DNA from 3 places in the Bacteroides sp. OM05-10AA genome. Region 3 is predicted to be linked to each of the others. Evidence: riboswitches for the same ligand, from Rfam matches in the RefSeq annotation. Region 3 holds a riboswitch; each other region holds the start of a gene.

The links. Region 3 has a riboswitch for cobalamin ahead of DXB58_RS12295 (TonB-dependent receptor). Riboswitches for the same ligand answer to the same signal wherever they lie in the genome.
Region 1: another riboswitch for cobalamin. It lies ahead of DXB58_RS12930 (anaerobic ribonucleoside triphosphate reductase); the one in region 3 lies ahead of DXB58_RS12295 (TonB-dependent receptor).
Region 2: another riboswitch for cobalamin. It lies ahead of DXB58_RS18860 (ribonucleoside-diphosphate reductase subunit alpha); the one in region 3 lies ahead of DXB58_RS12295 (TonB-dependent receptor).

The regions. Positions count from the first base shown of each region.
Region 1 covers NZ_QSUR01000014.1:108,297-116,132, reverse strand. Annotated here, with positions in the region: gene DXB58_RS12945 (2-aminoethylphosphonate--pyruvate transaminase) at 1-42, shown strand, start outside; gene DXB58_RS12940 (MFS transporter) at 144-1,547, opposite strand; gene nrdG (anaerobic ribonucleoside-triphosphate reductase activating protein) at 1,662-2,120, opposite strand; gene DXB58_RS12930 (anaerobic ribonucleoside triphosphate reductase) at 2,198-4,591, opposite strand; cobalamin riboswitch at 4,634-4,823, opposite strand; gene DXB58_RS12925 (HU family DNA-binding protein) at 5,585-6,097, opposite strand; gene DXB58_RS12920 (DUF4248 domain-containing protein) at 6,348-6,599, shown strand; gene DXB58_RS12915 (hypothetical protein) at 6,814-7,341, opposite strand; gene DXB58_RS12910 (hypothetical protein) at 7,362-7,836, opposite strand, start outside.
Region 2 covers NZ_QSUR01000026.1:57,414-65,249, forward strand. Annotated here, with positions in the region: gene DXB58_RS18850 (glycosyl hydrolase) at 1-681, opposite strand, end outside; partial or broken gene DXB58_RS18855 (TlpA family protein disulfide reductase) at 1,212-2,734, opposite strand; cobalamin riboswitch at 2,907-3,110, shown strand; gene DXB58_RS18860 (ribonucleoside-diphosphate reductase subunit alpha) at 3,172-5,691, shown strand; gene DXB58_RS18865 (ribonucleotide-diphosphate reductase subunit beta) at 5,716-6,765, shown strand; gene mgtA (magnesium-translocating P-type ATPase) at 6,861-7,836, opposite strand, start outside.
Region 3 covers NZ_QSUR01000013.1:108,590-116,425, forward strand. Annotated here, with positions in the region: gene DXB58_RS12285 (TonB-dependent siderophore receptor) at 1-1,047, opposite strand, end outside; gene DXB58_RS12290 (precorrin-2 C(20)-methyltransferase) at 1,044-1,739, opposite strand; gene DXB58_RS12295 (TonB-dependent receptor) at 1,765-3,948, opposite strand; cobalamin riboswitch at 4,005-4,200, opposite strand; gene cobM (precorrin-4 C(11)-methyltransferase) at 4,332-6,161, shown strand; gene cbiD (cobalt-precorrin-5B (C(1))-methyltransferase CbiD) at 6,158-7,836, shown strand, end outside.

The sequences.
Region 1 (7,836 bases), on a different contig from region 3:
TTCCGCCGTCTGGTAGAAGTCATACGGGAAACGAAATACTAGAAAGTCAAATCTTTCAAGTTCATCTTGAATGATTACTTACTAATATGTTGTATGATGTTCCTGTGAAGTTCTGAAAGACTTAATCCTCTTTCAGGACTTCATTATTTTCTTTTCAGGGTGGAAGGCTGCGATAGCCTCAAGCTACTGACAATAGCTGCCACAACGGCAAATCCACTCCCCACCATCAGGCAAACAGCCGTGCTCCGGCTATGAGTGACAAAGCTGAAAAGCAAGGCAACCAATGTTGTTCCGGTGGTCTGTCCCAACAGGCGGGCCATTCCCAGCATCCCACTGGCCCCTCCCGAACGCTGCGTAGGAGCGGAAGAAATAATCGTGCTGTTGTTCGGCGTCTGAAACAATCCGAAGCCCGCACCGCATAACATCAAACGCAGGATAATACTTATATCAGATGATTCGGCAGTCAGACTGGAAAGCGAGAAAAGTCCGATGGCAAACAGAGCCATCCCGATACTTCCCAGTATACCGGGGTGAATACGCTCCACGAGATACCCTGCCAATGGAGCCGTGACCAGCGTAGCCAACGGCCACGGAGTAAGCAAAAGTCCGGTCATCACCTCACTGTGTCCTAAAGTGTTCTGCAGGAAAAAAGGCAGGGAAACCATTGCCGACATTTGAGCGATAAAGGAACAAATGGAAGTCAGGATGGATAACCGTAAAATCGGAATCCGCAACAGGTCGAGCGGCAGTAACGGAGTAGTCTGCGTGAGTTGCCGACGCACATAGTACGTGCCGACCACTGCCAATACAACCAGTTGGATAAAAAGGAAATCCATTTCCTCGTGATGGGCGAATCCGTCCAGCGTATATATAAGCAGGCCGAAGGTAACCGCATTCGCTATGGCGCTGATATAATCAAACTTGCGTTTCGAGCGTTCCTCCTGCCTTGGCAGATGTTTGATGCCGAGGAACAATGCGGTAAGTCCTAACGGAACATTAATAGCAAATAACCAGTGCCAGTTGGCAATAGAAAGAATACCGCTCGCCACAGAAGGCCCGGCGGCAGCCGATATGGCAACAACCATCGCATTAATCCCCATTCCCCGCCCAATCTGGCTCTTCGGATAGATATAACGCAGCTGTGCCGTATTCACGCTGGTGATAGCAGAGGCACTGAATCCCTGAAAAATACGGGCGACGGTTAGCGTCCAAAACGAATCGGACAAGGCACAGATCAATGAAGTGATGCAAAACAGACCGATACCCGAAAGAAAGACTTTCCGGTAACCGATGATTTTACCTAAAGCGGAAAAAGACAGTAGCGATATGACGATAGCCAGCTGATAGCCGTTGATAATCCAGGTTGTTACAGCGGGAGAAGTCCCAAAATCATGCGAAAGCGTGGGTAGTACGATATTGACGATGTTAATATCCAATACCGACATACAAAGAGCGAATCCGACGGACACCACCGCCCAAATACGCTTAGGCATCGGCAATCCGTCGGTTTCCTCTATTTTTTGAGTTGAATTTATCGATTGTACCATAAAAACTTATTCTTGTAAGTGTAGTCGTTCCTCCCGGAGGGATTTGTAAAGGTAAACAAAACAATGACAGAGGTGTTTTTGTTTCCTTTGAAAAATAAGTTTTTTTAGTGCAGTTTATTTCAGTTTCAAGATCCGTTGATTGCTGCTTCCCCTGAACTCCAGATACGGAGAGAAAAGAGCCTGTTCGAAGCGTCCGTCCACCAATACGTCTATATAATCAAGGGCAGCGTTCAAGCGGGGCTGTGCCTTGATTTCTTCGTAGCTATATCCTGTATAGCACCACACATTCATCCCCGTCTCCTCTTTCACCCGTTTCAGTAAAAGCAGAAACTCCTCCGGATGGAAAAACGGATCACCACCGGAAAAAGTAACACCGTCCAGCAAAGGATTTGCCTTGATTTCACGGATGATGGACTGTATTTTTTCTTCCGTCAGTTCTTCCCCCGCCCCCGGATTCCAGCTCTCCGGGTTGTGGCAACCGGGACAGTGATGGGAACATCCGGCAAGATAAATAGAGTACCGGATGCCTTCACCATCGACAATCGTTTCAGGATAAGTTCCTAATAAATTCACTTCTTAAATTGAAAATTGAAAGTTGAAAATTAAAAAATTAAAGATAGAAGCCTATTAGTGAGGTCATTTTCAACTCCTTACAGATGCTTTACACGGTCTTGTTCTTCTGCCCGTTTAGCAGAGTTCCAGGAACTCAAATCGCCTGTCAGGTAACCGGTTATACGGCGCATACGGAGGATGCTTTCACTCTGGCACACCGGACATTTATCGAAGATAACCCCTTTATAACCACAGTTATGGCAAGTATCTACCGGGTGATTGATAGAGCCGTAGCCAATCCCCTCGTCGTGCATCACTTTCACAATCTTGGCGATGGCACGTACATTCTTCTGTGCCTCACCGTCCAGCTCTACATACGTGATATGTCCGCCGCGCGTAATGGCGTGGAACGGAGCTTCACGCTTGATTTTCTCAACGATGCTGATCGGTTCTTTCACATCTACGTGGAAAGAGTTGACATAATAGTCGCGGTCTGTCACTCCGGGGATTTTTCCATATTTCCGACGATCCATTTTGGTGAAACGTCCCGAAAGTCCTTCGGCAGGAGTAGCCAGAACGGAGTAGTTCAGGTTATATTTTTCTTTATATTCGTTTACCACTTTATTCATTTCCATCACAGCTTCATACAGTGTGTCCCATGCTTTCTGGTTGTGTCCGTGACCTTGTCCGTAGAGAGCCACCATCGCATTGTGTCCGCCGATAAATCCGATACCCAGCGTGCCGCTGCGCAATGCATCCCCCACCTGCTCGTTCGGGTTCAGCTCACCGCCGCCTTTCCACACATTATTTCCCATCATGAACGGGAACTGACGTGCCAGGGCCGTACGCTGATACTGATAACGTTCATAAAGCTGATCGGCTACAAGAACCGACATAGTATGTACGGATTCGATGAAAATTTCTTTTGCCTTCTGTTCAATGGCATCCTTGTTGCGTTCATCCTCTATCAGGTTTTCCGCCTTGATACGGGCTTCAATCGCCAGTCTCGGCATATTCAGCGTAGTGAATGAAAGATTGCCACGACCTAAAGAAGATTTTTCTCCTGCCACATTTTCAAATACACGGGTACGGCAACCCATCGTCGCCAATTCGTAGACGTAACGTTTCGGATCGTCTGCTCTCCATTTCTCGTTCTGGTTGAAAGGTGCGTCGAGGAACATGAAGTTCGGGAACAATGCTTTCGCCGTAGTCTGGCAAGCCTTCAACAGCAAGTCGAAGTTGGGAGCCTCGTAATGGTCGGTCATTGCCTCTTCGATATTTTCCGCTTTCATTGCTTTCTCAAAGTCTTTCTCCGAGTAAGAAACTCCGTCTTTCACCTTGAAAATCTGAATCGGGAATACAGGTACTTCGCCTCTTGTGCCTAATCCTTCAATGGTAGCTTTCAGCAATTCTTCGATCACCATGCGACCTTCGGCAGAAGTGTCCGTACCGTAGTTGATGGAGCTGAATACCACCTGATTACCGCCGCGTGAATGCATTGTGTTCAGGTTGTGGATAAATCCTTCCATGGCCTGATGGGTATCTTTGCGAGTCTGCTGATAAGCTTTCTCAACGATACGGGCAAGGTGTTCCTTGTCTATAATGATTTGTAAAGCTATCAAAGCAATGCGCAATGTTTCGCGTTCGGCTTCGGTAGCCTTGATAGACGGAAGATATTCTTTAATCAATGTGCGTATGGATTTCTCATCGGCCTGATTTCCGTTTTCCATGGCGACATAGAAATTGATGAATGATGCCAGATGCTTGCGGAAAGATTTGGCCACACCTTTTGCCATGAAGAAATCGAAAGCAGGAATTGCCTGTCCGCCATGCTGCTCATTCTGGTTGGTCTGGAAGATAATGGTAGCCAGAGTAGCATAACTCTGGATGCTTTGCGGGGTACGAATACTACCGTTCTTTGTGCGGAAACCACGTTCAAAGAGGTCGTCCATATCATATTGGATACAGGTTGTCGTCTTTGTCGGATAATAATCCAAGTCGTGAATGTGAATATCTCCCAACTGGTGTGCTTCGGCAAAACGTTTCGGCAACAGGTATTTATACGTATAATCTTTGGTTACTTCGGAAGCAAACGTCATCATCTGTCCGGCAGGCGTGTGACTGCTCATGTTGGCATTGCTCAAGTTGACATCGTTCTTGTCGATAGCAACGATGCCGTCCATCACTTGCTTCATCTGGGTTTTCTTATCGCGCTCCGTATTCCGCCATTCGCGATAAATAATGTATTTCTTCGCTACTTCCGGGCGTACTTTCATCAACGACTTTTCTACTAAATCCTGAATCTCTTCTACGGTAATAGTAGGAGTAGTAAACTGACTGATTACGTTCATAGTGATGTCAGCCACCAACTGCTGCTCATCCTGAAAACCGGTTGCACTGAATGCCTTACTGATTGCATTCTTGATCTTACTGATAGAGAAATCTTCTCTTTTACCATCACGTTTGATGATACAAATTTCCGCGTAGTTCATAACTTTAACTCCCGAAAGCTTATTAAATTGAAAATTAAAAATTGAAAATTAAAAAATTCCGGCAGGTCTTCTGACTTATCCCTCCCTCGCAACACCTTCCCACACCGCCATCGATGCAGTGGCCTATTGTGCGGATTCTTCGAGAATTACAGCAGCGGGTACTGTCGCCGATTTACACAGCGTTCCCTCATTGACTAAACCTCTTTTTAGCTCCGAAACCGGATACAAAGATAGAAGATTATCTAATAGTTTGGTTAGCTTTTAACATTAAATTTCGGGAAACTTTTCTTTCTCGCTGATACAGAAAGTTTTCCAAAACGGAAAACTTTTTTCTGATTTTAACGCAAAAAGTTTTCTGTTTTCATTCATCCTTTTTCCAGAAAACAGACATCTCACAGGGTGTATATCCCCTATTGCAGCTACAAAAGTGGGAAATTATTTTCTTTTGTTCTATACAAAATCAAAGAAATATTTCTGCCTTTTAAAAATTACTACTGATTTTTTCTTTTTCATCCTATTTCCGAAAAAGGATTTTCGGAATGCGAAAAAAGAAAAGCTACCTCGAATGAACGAGGCAACTTTTCACATCTTCCGTACCTTAATGTCTACTTTATGATTGCTACACGTTTTTACCTGTTACGCGAGCTACGTGCGGGCGACACGTCTTATTATGTTTACACGATTCGGTTTCATACCTTTTTCAGATACACTAACTCTTCTCTACCTGGCTAATCCTTTTCTGTCTTACCATTTCTCCGATGGCGGAAACGCAGAACTGCTTCAAGAATATCCAGCAACTTTTCCAATAATAATCTCATCCGTTTTCTTTTAAAGGTTAATAATCCGTTTTAAATACCTGTCACTAATTAATCACTATCTTTTTTTCAGGCACGGATTACACAGATTAACACGGCTACTTTGCAGCAATAACAACACTAAAGACCGCGAAATCCGTGTAATCCCGTGCCTAAATTATGGTATAAACCAATTCGGTTAAGCGGCCGGGTCCGGGGCTTCGCCTCCTCCGCCACCGGGTTCGTTGCCGTCATCCGGGTCCTTGTCAATGACATCGTCGGCAACAAACGAACCCGCTACATCCTTGATGTGCACAAACTCCACTCCGGTGGTCAATGCGCGGGTAGCACTTCCGTTAGCGGCACGGGTATATTCAGGGGTAAACTGACAACGCAATGAAGTGATCTGCGAACTGCTGACCTTACTCTCCAACTCCACTCCTTTTCCTCCTGCTTTGGCAATCATTGTAAATGTTCCCAAGCCTTCGAGGCGCACCGTGCGACTGTTGAGCAACTGTTCACGCATCACCGACATCAGGTTACGAATCACGTTATGAACATCACCTGCCGTCAGCGAGGCTTTTTCTGCAATCAATTCCGCCATTTTCTGCGTATTGACCATTTTCCCGAATTTCACCAGACGGGGATAATAAAGTTTCTGTCCTTCCTTGTTGGCAAGTGTTGCCTGATAAGGTTTGTAAATTAATGGCATACTATTTTCCTTTCTTTTTTGATTGATGAATAAATAACTACTGTTTGTAACCGATTACGAAGACAAAAGTACACGAAGAGAAAAAAGCAGGGAAACACGATGTTACAACCCGTCGCAAGAGAGAACAGACAAACACAATTTGATACGATTCATGCCTGCAAAGGCTTCTGTACAAAACAGAACCAACCGGTATAAAAAGGCGTACCTTTGTATGAGTTCAGACAAAATAAACCTCTAAAAAACAGTCAATATGAAAACAGAAACAACTCCAAAAACAGAAACAGAGAACCGTACCCGCATACAATCCTATAGCAAAAGCCAGTTGGCCGGGCTTTACCTGCCTCACATACAGTCCGCCTCGGCACGACGTACCCTCCGTAGTTGGATTGCCAAGAATACCGCACTGCAAGCCGCACTCGCCCAAACCGGATATAGTGAAAAAGCCATCTTGCTCACTCCGGCACAAGTAGGGCTATTCTTCAAGTTTTTAGGAGAGCCTTGAAACGGCTCTTTTATAAGGAATATCATTCGGACAAAGACAAAACACGCCAAAAACAAGCCAAAAACGAACCAAAGACAAACAAGGCAAAACCAAACAAAGCGGACATTTCATCACAGATCACGCGAATCAAATTATAACTTACTAATTGCTGTTATAAAGAATCCAAGATAATCTGTAGCGAAATGTCCGCCCATTATATAAGAAAAGGATTATATCATTCCGGAGTACCTTCTCCCGACGGCTTCATCAAATCGGCTGTAACCTCCGCTTTAAAACGGACACCGTCGTGAAGCCGCAGATTCAATTTGACAGTAACATTCTTATCATTGTTACGCTTCACATAAAACGTTCCTGTCACCCTTTTATATTGGGAATAATAATAAAACGGATCTTCATAGATAAAGACATACTGGTCGTTGTGATACAAAGTCGATGCATCCACCACTTGCCCCTCCCAGTACATGTGAAGAGAAAACATAAAATAAGTATTAGTTTTCCCACCCTCCATCTCTTCCGGAGAAAGGATACAGGTGAAATAGTCACCGTCCATAGAGGCCACACCGGACACGATCTTGTTCGCTTCTCCCCGGAACGAATAAGTGCCGATGGAAGGCAATTCCTCCACATCCGGACCGGGATTTACCGGATCATTATCTTTATCGTCACTGCATCCGGCAAAACCCACCAGAAGCAGTCCCGATAAAACGAATAAATTTAAATATTTCAATAAGATTTTCTTCATGAATACACTTCATTAAATCGTCACTCTATTACCGTCACCGCACCTTTATAGTAGCCGGACAAACTGACATCGCCATACTTCTTAATACCTACCACTTCAAAAGTCATTTCAACCTCATTGCCCTGAAGAGACACCGAAGTCCGGCCTCCCAGAGCCAGATTGCCCAGTGTGGTATTAACCTGACTGTACGTCACTCCTTCATACGTAATCGAGATTTTCGCATTTTCCTCATCACCGGAGAACCCGCGGAGCACTCCATCCATCATTGCTTTCGGAAGACGCACCACTGCATCCGCTGCCGACATTCCCGCCACAGTAGTGATACCTGCCTGCCGTGAAAGGTAAATAACATTGATATCCGCACCCGTCTTATCCACCACTACAGACTGAATAGTGACCGGAGTACCGTCTGCCCCCAAGCGATATTCATTCGGAATCGTCGTATCATACACCGTGAAAGTACCGCTATAGTTACCTGATATTTTAAGGCTGTTG
Region 2 (7,836 bases), on a different contig from region 3:
TTCATATTGAATATAGCATGGATACGAAGAACGGATAACGCCTGCCGCATCCATATTCACTGTTTGAGCAGATTTTACATTGTTCGCTGTTGCTAAGTTTACGCAAGTGATCTTTGCTGGCATTTCGTCTGCTGCATCCTTTACCGGTAAAGCAAATAGCGCAATATCTTCATAATAGTTTTCATAAGCTTCCGGCTGTGGCAGACGTAATGCATTGAGCTTTCCACCATCAACGATTGTATCGCTCCAAACAACTTTCTGCATTGATTCTTTCGGAGTAATCCAGGGACCTCCTGCCAATGCAAAACCGTCACAAATATGCATTCCCAGTTTCAACCCTAAACGGTCGGCTTCCTCCATGCTGAAACGCACCATTTCCCACCATTCAGGAGTCAACTGCTGTGCCTTGCCGTTATATTGTGCACCTTCACTAACCCCTTTGATCGGCATCAGATAAGTACCTCCGAGTCCTGCATGTTTCATCGCTTCCAAATCGGCAGTTATTCCTTCTTTGGATACAGCACCATACATCCAGTACCAAAAGGTCCAAGGCTTCGCTTCGTCAGACGGATTCTGAAATTGGTCGCGAAGGGAGCGTGTTTGTTGTGCATCAGCGGGACATACAGCTGTCCATGCCAATAAAGAGAATGCAAATATTTGTTGTTTCAGTCGGCTTTTCATTCCAATACTATATTTTTTCTATAATGAAGACGAAAAAAGGACTGTTTTGTACTCACTATTTGTAGTTGAGATTAGAAAAGATGTAGAAAATGAAAGATGTAGAAGAATGGTTGTTTGTTTTTACATATATCATTCAGCACATCAACCATCAATATTGAAAGATCAGAATATTACTACCAGTTTTGTCTCTGGATTTTAGGGAATCATCCGTTTCTTTAAAAGAAACATGTTGTTCCTCGGTGAGAAACGGGTCGTTCCTTTTAAAGGAACGACCCGTTGGTTTTAAACCAAAAACAGTAAATATAAAGTGTTGTATATCAACTTATTACAAAAAAAAGAATTCCGTATCGATAACCTGGAAATTTTTCTCAACATTCAAAATAGAATTTAAAACTTAAAAGGACGATTTATGCAGACTTTTTTATTACAAAGATTTAAAAAACTATGGTTAAATTAAGCTGTATCTGGAGAAATACACGCATATCCAATATAGACAGCGTATTTAATTATACAAAAGGAATATTATCCATCTACTGCTTAACAATTTCCTCAATTCTCAATAACAGGTTAGGATTACTTGGACGAGCAGCAGTGCCATAATCAATGATTTGTCCTTTTCTGTTTATCAAGATATAATATGGCAATCTATTAATTTTGAACTGTTTGGTAATCTTCTGATAATTCTCCAGTCCAATATAATCAGCAGCATAGACACATTCTATATCATGATTCTTCATCGAGTATTTATCTAAACACAATTCCCATTGCTTTTTGGTATCATTACCGCCGGAACAAATGGAATAAATAATCAAATCCTTCGTAGAATATTGGCTGCGCAACTTCTTCAAGGGTTCCATCTCTGCCAAGCAAGGCGGACAAGTTGTAGCCCAAAAATCGAAATAAATAACTTTTCCCCGGTTTTCTTCAAGTATCTTATATATGCTCTCCATATACGACATTGGAGTTAACGTATTTGAACTTTCATTGTATTTGCCATACAACAAATTATCAGAAACAGACTGTGGATTCTCCAGAACGCTTTAGTTTGCCTGTACATCTGTGCTATTTGTCCCTGCAAATGAGGTATTTTTACGATTGAGTCAAATTGCGAACGCTTCCTTGAGAGGGAAATTGTATCATTAGCTTCAAGGCTATTAGCTGTAACTTTAGTATATAGATATTGATTCAATTCATTTTCTCCTATTTCGGACATAATATCATCTATCGTTGGGTATTCTTTGTTTTTAAGAACCATTCCTGTAGGAATATAATTTTCTATCCAATCGACTATATCAAACAAGCGGGCTGATAATATTCCTTTTTTATATAATTTATTGATTTCGGGCAACAGCGTGTGATATCGTGCGAACTCTTTTCTTGTTCGATATTGACATTGGCTCGCATAAACCAGGATCGTATAATAGTAATCCTGTTTCAGTAATTCCTCCGTAAACATGACGACATCTTGCATAGGCTTGTATTTCTGCAAATATTCGGCCCTGCGTTCTAAACGTGTATTATATTCTTTCTTTAGCTCTGCTTCAAAATCCTCGACACTCAAATCATTCCTGATACCATAGTCACGCATATAATAATATCCGCTTTCTGTAAAAGCCAATATTTCCTGATTCAATTTTTCCGCATCACCTGTTATTTTAGGATGAAACATATCCTTGAAATCAATCTCTAAATGGATACTGTCACCCGGATGCACATATAAATGCTCTGCATAGTTACGAATAGAAACCTCCCGTATTTTAGCATAAACAGGAAAAGTAAAATAGAAAGAACCATCCTCTTGAATGGGAGTACGGTACTGATTTTCCATATCTCTGAAAAATGGAATAATAAGTGTCAGTTCTTTTTCTTGTGGATAAAATTCACGGTTCAAAACTTTACCTGTGATAATAATCTCTTCAGCATATTCTTCCGGAAAATCATAAACGGTTTCTGTCTGATTGGAAATATCCGGCTGAAAGTTACTTTGCACTTTTTGCCGACAACTAATAAATAATATAAATATCGGCAAAAAAACGAATAGGCAGTGTTTCATTCTCATAGGGTGTTATTTGTGTATTAATAAATACTTACTTTGCGAATATAGTCATTAAATTCAGCATTTTACATCGTATCCTGTTAAATAAACCTTTACTACACAATTAGCAGATAATGCAAAATGATATTATATAAAACGGAAACAATATTGTATTAATTACAATTTTCATTATCTTTGTTTCCGAATCGGTTCCGGATGACCTTTCGGTTGTTTTGGATTAAAAGGGAACCGGGTGTAAATCCCGGACAGTCCCGCTGCTGTGAATCTCTATAACTTTCTGATAAAGACTTTTGCCACTGGCTGTGAATTGTAGGCCGGGAAGGGATCAGGAAGGGAGTTAGTCAGAAGACCTGCCATTCATTAAAGACTGTTTCTACTCGTGGGATTAGGGATACAGTTCGAAACTATACAACAACATATTTTATAAAGTTCTCATGCAAATAACCAAAAGAAATGGGACGACGGAATCCTATAACAGGGAGAAAATTGCCGTTGCAATTAAAAAAAGCTTCGCCAGTACAGGCCAGGAAATAATAGAAGAAACCATTCAGGAAATGGTGAATGAAGTAGAACAGTTTGTACATAGTAATAGTGCAAACTGCAATGTGGAGCGCATACAGGATGAAGTGGAACGCTGCCTGATGGAGCATGGCTTTTATGCAGAAGCTAAAAACTATATTCTCTATCGCTGGCAACGCACGGAGCGCAGAAAAGCGATCAACGATATCACCACAGGGACGGGCAATCCACAAATAATGGATGTGCTAAAGGAAATACAGAAAGACTTTACCAGTAATGAATATAGTCTGACTGTGTTGGCGGAAAAGTTCTCCAGTTTCTGCAAACCGGAAATGTCGTCAGACGAACGCTTGTCGGCACTCGTCAAAGCTGCGGTAGAACTGACCACGCAGGAAGCACCGGACTGGGAGTTTATAGCCGCACGGTTACTCAACTTTCAACTGACAGAAAAGCAGGAAAAACAGGCAAGAATTTCAGATATACATTCATTCTATGAGAAATTACGTTATCTAACGAATGAAGGTTTATATGGCAGCTATATCCTGGATTCTTATTCACAACAGGAAATAGAAGAAGCTGCAGGATTTATCTGTCCGGAAAGGGATAAACTGTTTAATTATTCAGGGCTGGACCTGCTCTCCAAACGTTACCTGATCCGTACTCACTCACACGAACCTATGGAGTCTGTGCAGGAAATGTACTTGGGGATAGCTTTACATCTTGCCATGCCGGAGAAACGCGATCGGTTGCAATGGGTAAGAAAGTTCTATGACTTATTGAGCAAGCTGGAAGTAACGATGGCAACTCCTACCCTTTCCAATGCCCGTAAACCTTATCATCAACTTTCCAGTTGTTTTATTGATACGGTGCCTGACAGTTTGGAAGGCATTTACCGCAGTATAGACAATTTTGCCATGGTCAGCAAGTTTGGTGGAGGTATGGGAATGTATTTCGGGAAGGTGCGTGCTGCGGGTGGAAACATCCGAGGTTTCAAAGGTGTGGCAGGTGGAGTAATCCGATGGATGAAACTCGTGAATGATACTGCCGTAGCCGTCGATCAGTTAGGAATGCGTCAGGGGGCTGTAGCTGTATATCTGGATGTATGGCATAAAGACTTGCCGGAATTTCTTCAACTCCGTACGAATAATGGGGATGACCGCATGAAAGCTCATGATATATTTCCCTCCGTATGCTATCCGGACTTGTTCTGGCAAATGGCAAAAGAAGATTTGAATAAGCAGTGGTATTTGTTCTGTCCGAATGAGATTATGACTATCAAAGGATATTGTCTGGAAGATTATTACGGGGAAGAATGGGAAAAGAGGTATTGGGATTGCGTGAATGATCCACGTCTTTCCAGACGAACTATTAGCATCAAGGATATAGTCAGACTGGTATTGAGATCGGCTGTAGAAACAGGTACTCCTTTTACATTCAACCGGGATATAGTGAATCGTGCCAATCCGAATGCTCATCAGGGGATTATCTATTGCTCAAACCTATGCACGGAAATCGCACAGAACATGTCGGCTATTGAATCGGTTTCTACCGAAGTTCGTACTGAAGATGGTGACACGGTAGTAGTAAAGACGGTTCGCCCCGGAGATTTCGTCGTGTGCAATCTCGCCAGTCTTTCTCTCGGGCATCTACCGTTGGAGGATGAAGAATTGATGAAAGAAAAGGTAGCAACAGTGGTTCGTGCGCTTGACAATGTTATCGACCTGAACTTCTACCCTATTCCTTATGCTCAAATAACCAATCATCGTTATCGTAGTATCGGTCTTGGAGTTAGCGGTTATCACCATGCACTTGCCATACGGGGAATTCGTTGGGAAAGTGAAGAACATCTTAACTTTATAGATAAAGTGTTTGAACGTATCAATTATGCCGCGATAGAAGCCAGTGCAGAACTGGCAAAAGAAAAAGGAAGATATACCTATTTCGAGGGAAGTGATTGGCAGACCGGAGATTATTTCACCAAACGCGGCTATACTTCATCTGCCTGGAAGGAACTATCGGAAAAAGTGGCTAATTACGGCATGCGTAATGCTTATCTATTAGCTATTGCTCCAACCAGCAGTACCAGTATTATTGCCGGAACCACTGCCGGAACCGATCCGGTGATGAAACGTTTCTTTCTGGAAGAGAAGAAAGGGGCCATGCTTCCACGGGTAGCTCCGTCCTTGTCGGACAAGACATTCTGGATATACAAAGGTGCATATCTGATTGACCAGACATGGAGTATTCGTGCTGCCGGTATTCGTCAGCTGCACATTGACCAGTCACAAAGTCTAAATCTTTATATTACCAATGATTTTACAATGAAACAGGTACTTAATCTCTACCTATTAGCTTGGGAATGTGGAGTGAAAACGGTCTATTATGTCCGCAGTAAATCCTTGGAAGTGGAAGAATGTGAAAGTTGTGCATCATAAGAAATCAAAAATAAATAAAAACAAATGGGAACTATAAAACTAAAAAAGAACGCCTTATTCAATCCGTCGGGCGATACTGAAACCCGCCTTAGAAAAATGATTGGCGGAAATACAACAAATCTGAATGATTTCAATAATATGCGGTATAAATGGGTAAGCGACTGGTATCGCCAAGCCATGAATAACTTCTGGATACCGGAAGAAATCAATCTGACGCAGGATATTAAAGATTATCCGCGTCTGGATCAGACAGAACGGACTGCCTATGATAAGATTTTGAGCTTTCTTGTATTCCTGGACTCCTTGCAGAGCAACAACCTGCCAACTATCAGTGAATATATCACGGCCAATGAGGTGAACCTTTGTCTGCATATACAAGCTTTTCAGGAGTGTGTGCACAGTCAGAGTTACAGCTATATGCTCGATTCGATATGCAGTCCCGAAAAACGGAATGAAATTCTCTATCAATGGAAAACTGACGAGCATCTATTGAAAAGGAATACTTTCATAGGAAACTGCTATAATGAGTTTCAGGAAAGCCAGGATGGATATACGCTCATGAAAACGTTGATTGCCAACTATATTTTGGAGGGTATCTATTTCTACAGTGGCTTCATGTTCTTTTATAATTTGAGTCGTAACGGAAAGATGTCCGGTTCGGCACAGGAAATCCGTTACATCAACCGGGATGAGAATACTCATCTTTGGCTTTTCCGTAATATAATCCTGGAACTGAAAAAAGAAGAACCCGAATTGTTCACTCCGGACAGAGTAAAGGTATATGAAGCGATGATGCGTGAGGGAGTGGAACAGGAAATTGCCTGGGGACAATATGTGATAGGCAATCATATTCAAGGACTTAATGAGCAAATGATTGCTGATTATATCCATTATCTGGGTAATCTTCGCTGGAGCAGTCTGGGGTATGGCATCTTGTATGAAGACAATCAAAAGGAGCCTGAAAGTATGCGTTGGGTATCGCAATATTCAAATGCCAATATGGTGAAAACAGATTTCTTTGAAGCCAAAAGTACAGCTTATGCCAAGAGTACGGCTCTTGAGGATGATTTGTAATTGTCTGTTTTCCGGACTTAATTCATAAAAAAGGGTCTGTAAACATAGAGTTTCCTATGTTACAGACCCTTTCTCTTTATGCTGCATTGATTCTCTTATAGCCAACGCACAAACTTCCTGATATACCAGTTCTTTACTATTTGTGTCAGAATACAGTAAGAAAGCAAAATTCCAATCAGCCAGGGGAAATAGCTCAAAGGAAGAGCTGTCAACCCGATGGAACGTCCGAAAGCGGTGAAAGGAATAAGAATACCTATTGCCATGATTAAGAATGTCAGTCCCATTACAGGCCATGTGGCGCGGCTTTGTATGAACGGTATCTTACGGGTACGTATCATGTGGACAATCAATGTCTGTGATAACAAGCCTTCTACAAACCATCCGGTCTGAAACAGTGTTTGATGTTCGGGACTGTTACAGCTGAACACATACCACATGACCAGATACGTAATAATATCGAAGATGGAACTGATAGGTCCTATATAAATCATAAAACGACTTAGATCGGACGCATCCCATTTGCGGGGTTTCTTCAGGAACTCCGGGTCCATACGGTCAAATGGAATGGTTGTCTGCGATATGTCATACAGTAAGTTCTGAATCAACAGATGTATCGGCATCATAGGCAGAAACGGCAGGAATGCACTGGCGAACATCACACTGAACATATTACCAAAATTGGAACTGGCAGTCATCTTTATATACTTATTGATATTGCCGAATGTCTTTCTCCCTTCGAGCACTCCGTCTTCCAATACCATCAAATCTTTTTCCAACAGGATAATGTCTGCGCTTTCTTTCGCTATATCCACTGCAGAATCGACAGATATGCCAATGTCTGACTGACGTAAGGCACCTGCATCATTGATTCCATCTCCTAAAAATCCTACTGTATTGCCCTGTTCCTGTAATAGAGAGATGATTTGTGTCTTCTGCAATGGAGTTAGTTTTGAAAATAAAGTGGTATTCTTTACCGCTTCTTTCAATACCGTTTCATCCATATTCTCTATTTCTATCCCGGTAAGAAAATGACTGGTGTCAATTCCGACCTGCCGGGCAATGGCTTTTACC
Region 3 (7,836 bases):
TTTCAACTGCAATAACAAGCGGCTTTGATCGCTTTGCAATCCTTTATCACCGGGGAAATATGGAAAACTGATCTCCTTGCCACTATCATCATACTCCTTATCCCAAGTCTCGCGAGTGTACATATAATAATAAGCATGACTATCATAGTTGACGTCCAGCATAATGCTATTGCTATTTTTCAGCTTCAACTTACCTCCTGTCGCAACAGAAGAGTTACGATAAAGGAAATCATAAGTCTTATAGTCAGGCACTCCGCAAGGACGATATATCCGTTTGCGATAAAAGCTACCGTCAGCATAAAGGCTCAAATCCTTTGTAGCCTGATAATCGAAACGCTGTGCCACTTGCCAGTCCGTGTAGCGATTTACAGTCTTATTGATGGAATTGGTTATAGGATATTCATAACGGTTCGGATCTTCATAAGTTGTATTCTGCCATCCGTCTGAATGCTTCAGTTGGAAATTAGTGGAAGAAGTAAATTTACCAACCTTGAACTGTACGGTATTCGACTGCCGGAATTCTCCATACGATCCGCCGCGACTTGTATTTTCTATCAAAATATTTTCGCGGTGTTTCTTTAATATAATATTCACCACTCCTGCAATAGCATCACTTCCGTAAAGTGCCGAAGCAGCTCCTTTCACAATTTCAATACGTTCAATACGAGCCGGATCGATCAAGCCCAGATTATTCTGTCCACCTACATCACCATGCATCTTCTTGCCATCAACAAGGATTAATATATAACCATTGCCGAGTCCTCCCAATTGCATATTGGCTCCCATATCACCAGCACTAAAATCAAAAGAAGCACACAGTCCGCTCAAAATATCTTCCAAGGTAGCCCCTGCATAACTATCCAGCATTTTGCGGCTAATCACTTCCGTCTGCACAGGTGCATCTTTCAGATAGTGTTCCGTTCCCGTACCTGTCACCACTATTTCAGGAATCGAATCCTGCATGGCGACATTGCTCTGTGCACTTACCTCTGCGGATAAAGACAACAAAACAAGTCCTGCTAACCATATTTGTCTCATTCGTTTCATCTACCTTTTATTATCATTAAAGAGAAATAAGGAAATTCCCTTGCCAATATATCTTTCTTATCACACGTATAAAATTCCCCGTCCGCTCCCACATTCTCGAAATAATGACAGACAAGTCCTTCCTCCAAACTTATAAAATGCTTCACTTCCTCCTCACACTGCGATAGTTTCATCACTACCGCCACTTCACTACCGGAAGCAATCCGGCTGAACAGTTCCCTGTCCACTTTTCCCGGACACACCGTCAACCGTTCTTCCTGTTCCACAATGGAAAGACCGATGGAAGCCGCCGCTGCAATAAAAGCCGGAACACCGGCAATCTGCTTGATAGGTATCCCCGCTTTTTTGAGCCTTCCGACCAAATAACTGGTAGAAGAATAAAAACCGGCATCTCCTTCAGCCACTATCGCCACACATAAACCTTCCGAATACAGGCTGACTATTTCTTCAAAAACCTTATCGTAAGCCTCATAAGCCATCTCACGCTTCTTACTCATCGGCAATGTATAGCGTCTGATAGCTTCTTTCTTTATCTTCAATTCTTTCAGAAGAACAGAAGACCGGGAACGCGCATTTGTTTTCGGACAAAAAATAGCATTTGCCCGACATAGTGTAGCACCTCCTATCAAAGAGATAAGCCCCGCTTCACCCGGACCTAAAGAAACGATATATACCGGTTTCAAATCTTCCATCTCTCTTATCGATTATTTCTTATCCTTATTTTCTAAAACGAATCGTCAGGCTTGCATAGAAAGCTCTTCCCGGTGTAATGGTCGAATAAGGTTTCTTCGTATTCCAGGGACGGTCGTCTACCCAGTCGAACAGGTTCTCAACACCCAAACCGGCATTCAGAATGAAATATTTCAGATTGAATGTATGTCCTGTATTCAAATCCCAAAGCATAAAACCGGATGAATCATAGTCATACGTTTCGGAATATCTCTTTCCCTGTCCGCGACCAACCATATTGATGTTCAGTCCATACAATCCCCAGTTCTTAGACCATTGCGCATTTACGTTTCCTGCATACTTGACACTTTTGTCAATCGGTTTGTCCGTTATCAGATTTCTTGCATCCAACAGCGTATAGCCGGCTCCCAGATTGAATCCAAGTCCCAGGTAAGCATTTGCATTTACATTCACCCCTTTGATTCTCACTTTATCGATGTTGTCACGCTGGCGCACTTCATCATAATCACCATATTGTGCAGCTTCTTCATCGCTCAAAGTACGGTAATTAATCATATCCGTCACATTATTGACAAAAGCCGTTGCTGATACAGAAAAACGGGAATGAGTATATTCCAGATTCAATGAGAAATTCTTGCTTTCTTCCGGTTTCAGTTCCAGATTTCCGATAGTATAGCGATTGGTAGTCTTTGCCAGATCCGTAGCGTAAATTTCAGAAAGAGTAGGCGTGCGGAAACCTGTTGCAAAAGACAATCGACCACGGAAACCACCCTCCCTATACATAATAGAAGCTGTCGGAGTGAAGTGATCCTCAAATGTTTCATTATAAATGTAACGCAATCCCACTACTGCTTGCAGAGATTCGGCAATCGTCCACTCATCCTGTGCATATAAAGCCATGGTGTAGAGCGTCTTATTAGAGATATTGTCCGATTCACTTTCCAGCTTTTCATCCAGATATTCCAATCCGGCAGACAGTTTGTTCTTGCTGTTCACCTTGATAATACTCTTCACATTTCCCCGGTAAAAATATTGTTTCTTACGGGTTTCCTTATCTCCAATCTTAAAGTCACCGCTTTCCTGAATATAGTCATAAGCCGATTTGTAATTGTCCGAATAGAAATCGGCATCGATATATGCTTTCTTATTCACAATATACTTCATACCGAAACCATACGTATAATTCTCATGATACATATTATATTTATATTCCGTTACCGGACGGTCATTCAGGAAATTATAGTACGAACCCTGTGCATACAGCGTTGTCTTATGATTCAGAGAATAAGAGAAACTCTGGTTGACCGTATTCGAATGATAACCGGTGAAAGCCTGTTTATCGGTAGGATCCAGTTTCACTTCCCCTTTTTTATTCACCGTTTCGGTCATCGGATGAAGTTTCCAGCCATCCGACTGTTGGCGTTGGTAAGAAGTATACGATGAAAGTTTGCCAACATTCAAATCCAGATTCACAGCTTCCGAAAAACGTCCGTGGTCACTCACCTTGGTAGTACTCGATGCGTCAATCTTGTTTTTGCTATCATCCGTGATGATATTAATAACTCCACCAATGGCGTCACTACCATACAGCGCAGATGCCGAACCGTTCAGTATTTCAATTCGTTTCACGTTTGCCATGTTGATGCGCATCAACGCATCATCGCCAATCAGTTTCCGTCCGTTCACTAATACAAGGATATAATCGCTATTCAAGCCATTAAGCACCATTTCCGTTCCCATACCGCTGGTAGAGAAAGAAAAGTTAGAAGTGAGTTTGGTAAGAGCCTCCTCAAGATTCGTAACATTGGCCTCCTTGATATCTTTGGCAGTCAATACATTTACCGGGATGGGACTATCCACCATCCGGCGATGTGTTCCGGTTCCGGTCACTACCACCTGGTTTAAATTGTTATGACTTTCCGTCATGCGTATCACGACGTCATTTACACTCTTTGAAGTGGAATACCGTTGCGGTTCATAATTGAGATGTGATACTTGCAGGGTTTGTTTGCCATCAGGCAATCCCTTGATTATAAACTCTCCTTTTGCATTCGTAGTTCCCCCCTGCAGACTATGGTCCACCCGAATATTCGCTCCGACAACAGGCTCTCCGGTTTCAGAATTCAACACACGCCCCTTGATTGTAACCTGAGCGGACACAACACAACATACACCGACCAACATGGTGGTCAAAATAAGTTTTTTCAACATTTTGTGATTATGCTTAAATTTCTATAGTTTATGTTCTTAGCCCCGAGAACAAGTTAACTATTGTTTCTTCCTTAGGCAGGTTTCCTGACTTCATCCTGAAAGTTCGCCTTCCCGTGCATCCGGCACAGTGGCAGTAGTAAAACTTTCAATAGATGGATGTTACAGTAGCGGGCACTGCTCCGGATTCACACCGGATTCCCTTTTATGTTCAATCGGACGATTGAAAACATCACCTAAAGTGCCGCAAAATTACTACATTTAATTTGTATCTCATAACATATCTAAAAATATTTTTAGTAACACGAAATTTACACTACCTCTCAAGGAAAGAAACTGATTATTATTGTACTTTTGCAACATTACCCCAATTAATTATTTTCAGGATGGAAAAGAGCGTTCAGACAGCAATTATTTTAATCTCCGAGTCAAGTCTGCCCATAGCCAGGAATATAAGCAGAGAGTTAGCAGAATCCGCCATATACCTCAAAGGAGAAGCAGAGGGATGCGAAACAATCACCTCGTACAGCGGGTTTATGAAAGAACATTTTTCCGATTTTAAAGCAATCGTTTTTATCGGTGCACTCGGCATCTGTGTGAGAAGTATTGCTTCCTGCATCCGGAACAAATATGCCGATCCGGCAGTGATTAACGTTGACAGTACCGGACGTTTCGTTATCTCCGTACTGTCCGGACATATCGGAGGCGGCAATGAACTGACACGAATCGTTGCGGGAATCACCGGAGGGGAAGCCATCGTCACCACCCAAAGTGATAATCAACAGTTGTGGGCGCTGGATACGTTTACCTCCCGTTACGGATGGAAAACTTCGGCAACACCGGCTTCCATGAATCAGGCTATTTTTCAGTTTGTGAATAAACACAAGACAGCCCTGCTGCTTAGTGTCAAGGATAAAGGGACGGACGAACTTGAACAGAGCCGTCCGGAACATACAGATATCTATTATAGATTGGAAGAAATACCGCTGGCGGAATACCAATTGCTCATCACTGTTGGTCCGTGGGAATATGACACTCCTATCCCGACACTGCAGTTCTATCCACCCGTGCTTCATATCGGGGTAGGCTGCAAAAAAGAATGTTCTCCACAAGGAGTCTGCATTTATATGAAAGATGAATTATTGCGACACCATCTTTCTCCACTTGCAGTGAAAAGCATTTCAACGATTGAACTGAAAAAAGACGAACCGTTGATTGCAGAATTACATACGCAGTTCTCAAACAGTGAACTACATATTTATAAAGCCGAAGAACTGGCAGATATCAGCGTTCCGAATCCCTCCGAAAAAGTGAAAGAAGTGACAGGCGTTGATGGGGTGGCCGAAAGTTCTGCTATCCGTGCCTCCGATTACGGCAGATTGCTGATGGAAAAGCAAAAAGGAATACTATCCGAAGGAAATAATTTCACCTTTGCCATAGCACTTTCTGCTGATAGTGACCGCAACAACGGGCATATCGAGATTGTGGGGGCCGGTCCGGGCGACCCGGAATTAATTTCTGTAAGAGGCAAGAGAATGCTGGAAAAGGCAGACCTCATTCTTTATGCCGGCAGTCTGGTGCCACGCGAACTGACGTATTACGCCAAACCGGGCGCTACCGTTAGAAGTTCGGCAGACATGACATTGGAGGAACAATTCACCCTCATGAAGTCTTTCTATGACAAGGGATTGTTTGTGGTACGTCTCCACACAGGTGACCCGTGTATTTACGGAGCTATTGCCGAACAAATGGCATTCTTCGACCAATACGGAATGAGGTATCACATCACTCCCGGCATTTCTTCTTTTCAGGCCGCAGCAGCAGCCCTCAAATCACAGTTCACCATTCCTGAAGAAGTGCAAAGCATTATACTCACACGTGGAGAGGGTCGGACACCGATGCCCGAGAAAGAAAAACTTCATTTGCTGGCGCGCTCGCAAAGCACGATGTGCATCTATCTAAGTGCTGCTATTGTGGAGCAGGTACAGGAAGAACTCTTGCAAGCCTACTCTCCCGAAACGCCCGTAGCTGCCTGCTACAAACTCACTTGGAAAGAAGAAAAGATATATCGCGGCAAGCTGAAAGATCTTGCTCAAATTGTCCGTGACAACCATCTGACTCTTACTACCCTGCTTGTAGTCGGTAATGCCATCGACCACCGGGAGGGATTATCCAGACTATATGCTGATGAATTCAAACATCTTTTCCGCCCATGATACTGATTTTCGGAGGAACGACGGAGGGACGCACTGCCGCTGAAACCCTCGATGAAGCAGGACAACCCTTTTATTATTCCACACGTGGCACCCTTCAGGAAGTCACGTGCAGAAATATGACGCGACTGACCGGCAACATGGATTCAGAAAAAATCATTTCTTTCTGCCGTGAACACGACATCCGATTAATAATAGATGCCGCCCATCCATTTGCGCAACAACTCCACCTGAATATCTTCCTCGCGGCAAAAGAACTAACCATCAAGGTAGTGCGCCTGGAACGTATCTATCCGAAATTATCGGAGGAAATCATTTGGTGTGATGACTTCGAAGATGCCGTCGCCCGTATGAAACAGGACGGTATAGAGAAACTACTGGCTCTCACCGGCACTCAAACTATTGCCAAGCTACAAGGTTTCTGGAAAGAGCATGGCTGTATCTTTCGGGTTCTGGAACGGTCGGAATCCGTAGATATTGCCATAAAGGCAGGATTCCCCAAAGAAAAACTAATTTTCTATCAACCCGAAGAAGATGAATCACTCCTTTTTAAGCAACTTTCCCCGCAAGCGATTATCACGAAAGAAAGCGGCAGTTCGGGAGGCTTCACCGAAAAAATAGAAGCTGCTCTGAAAAACGGAATCAAAATTTATGTGGTCCGCCGTCCTCCCCTGCCCGAGGGTTTTATTACAGTAAATGGGAAATATGGATTGAGACGGGCTGTTGAACTAAATGTACCGGGATTTTATGCCCTAAGAAGTGGATTCACTACCGGAACCTGCGCAACAGCCGCAGCCAAAGCCGCTTTACTAGCATTGACAGAAGAATGTTTTGAAGAAAAAACGGAAGTGACATTACCGGATGGAGAAAGGATCGTCCTACCTATATATAAGGTAGAAAAAACGGATGAGAATACCGCCACTGCCAGTGTCATCAAAGATGCCGGAGATGACCCGGACGTTACCCACGGACATCAGATTGTAGCCACTGTATCTTTTTCCGATTCTCCCGGCATACATTTCCTGCAAGGAAAAGGGGTGGGAAAAGTCACACTCCCCGGATTGGGATTAGCCGTCGGTGAACCTGCCATTAATTCGACTCCCCGGAAAATGATCGTCAATGAGCTATCCTTACTTTATGGAGGAGGGCTGGACGTAACTATCAGCGTTCCCGAAGGGGAAGCACTGGCACTGAAAACATTCAACCCGAAATTGGGAATTATTGGAGGGATCTCCATTATCGGAACTTCGGGTATTGTGAAACCTTTTTCTTCGGAAGCATTCGTCGATGCCATACGCAAGGAAGTGGAAGTGGCCTATGCAGTTAATACAGAACGATTGGTTATCAATTCCGGAGCCAAAAGTGAGAAATTTGTCCGAAGCCTCTATCCGAATCTTCCTCCACAGGCTTTCGTCCATTACGGAAACTTTATCGGAGAGACATTAAAAATAGCAGCAGAGACTGGTTTTCAAAAGGTAAGCATGGGGATTATGATAGGAAAAGCGGTAAAACTGGCAGAAGGACACTTGGATACTCACAGCAAGAAAGTGGTAATGAACAAAGACTTTTTAAAAGAAATAGCTATTCAGTGCAGCTGTTCAGATGAGACTTTAGCATTGATCGAACAAATGACGCTTGCCCGCGAACTATGGGGAATACCAAACAAGAAAGATAAAGA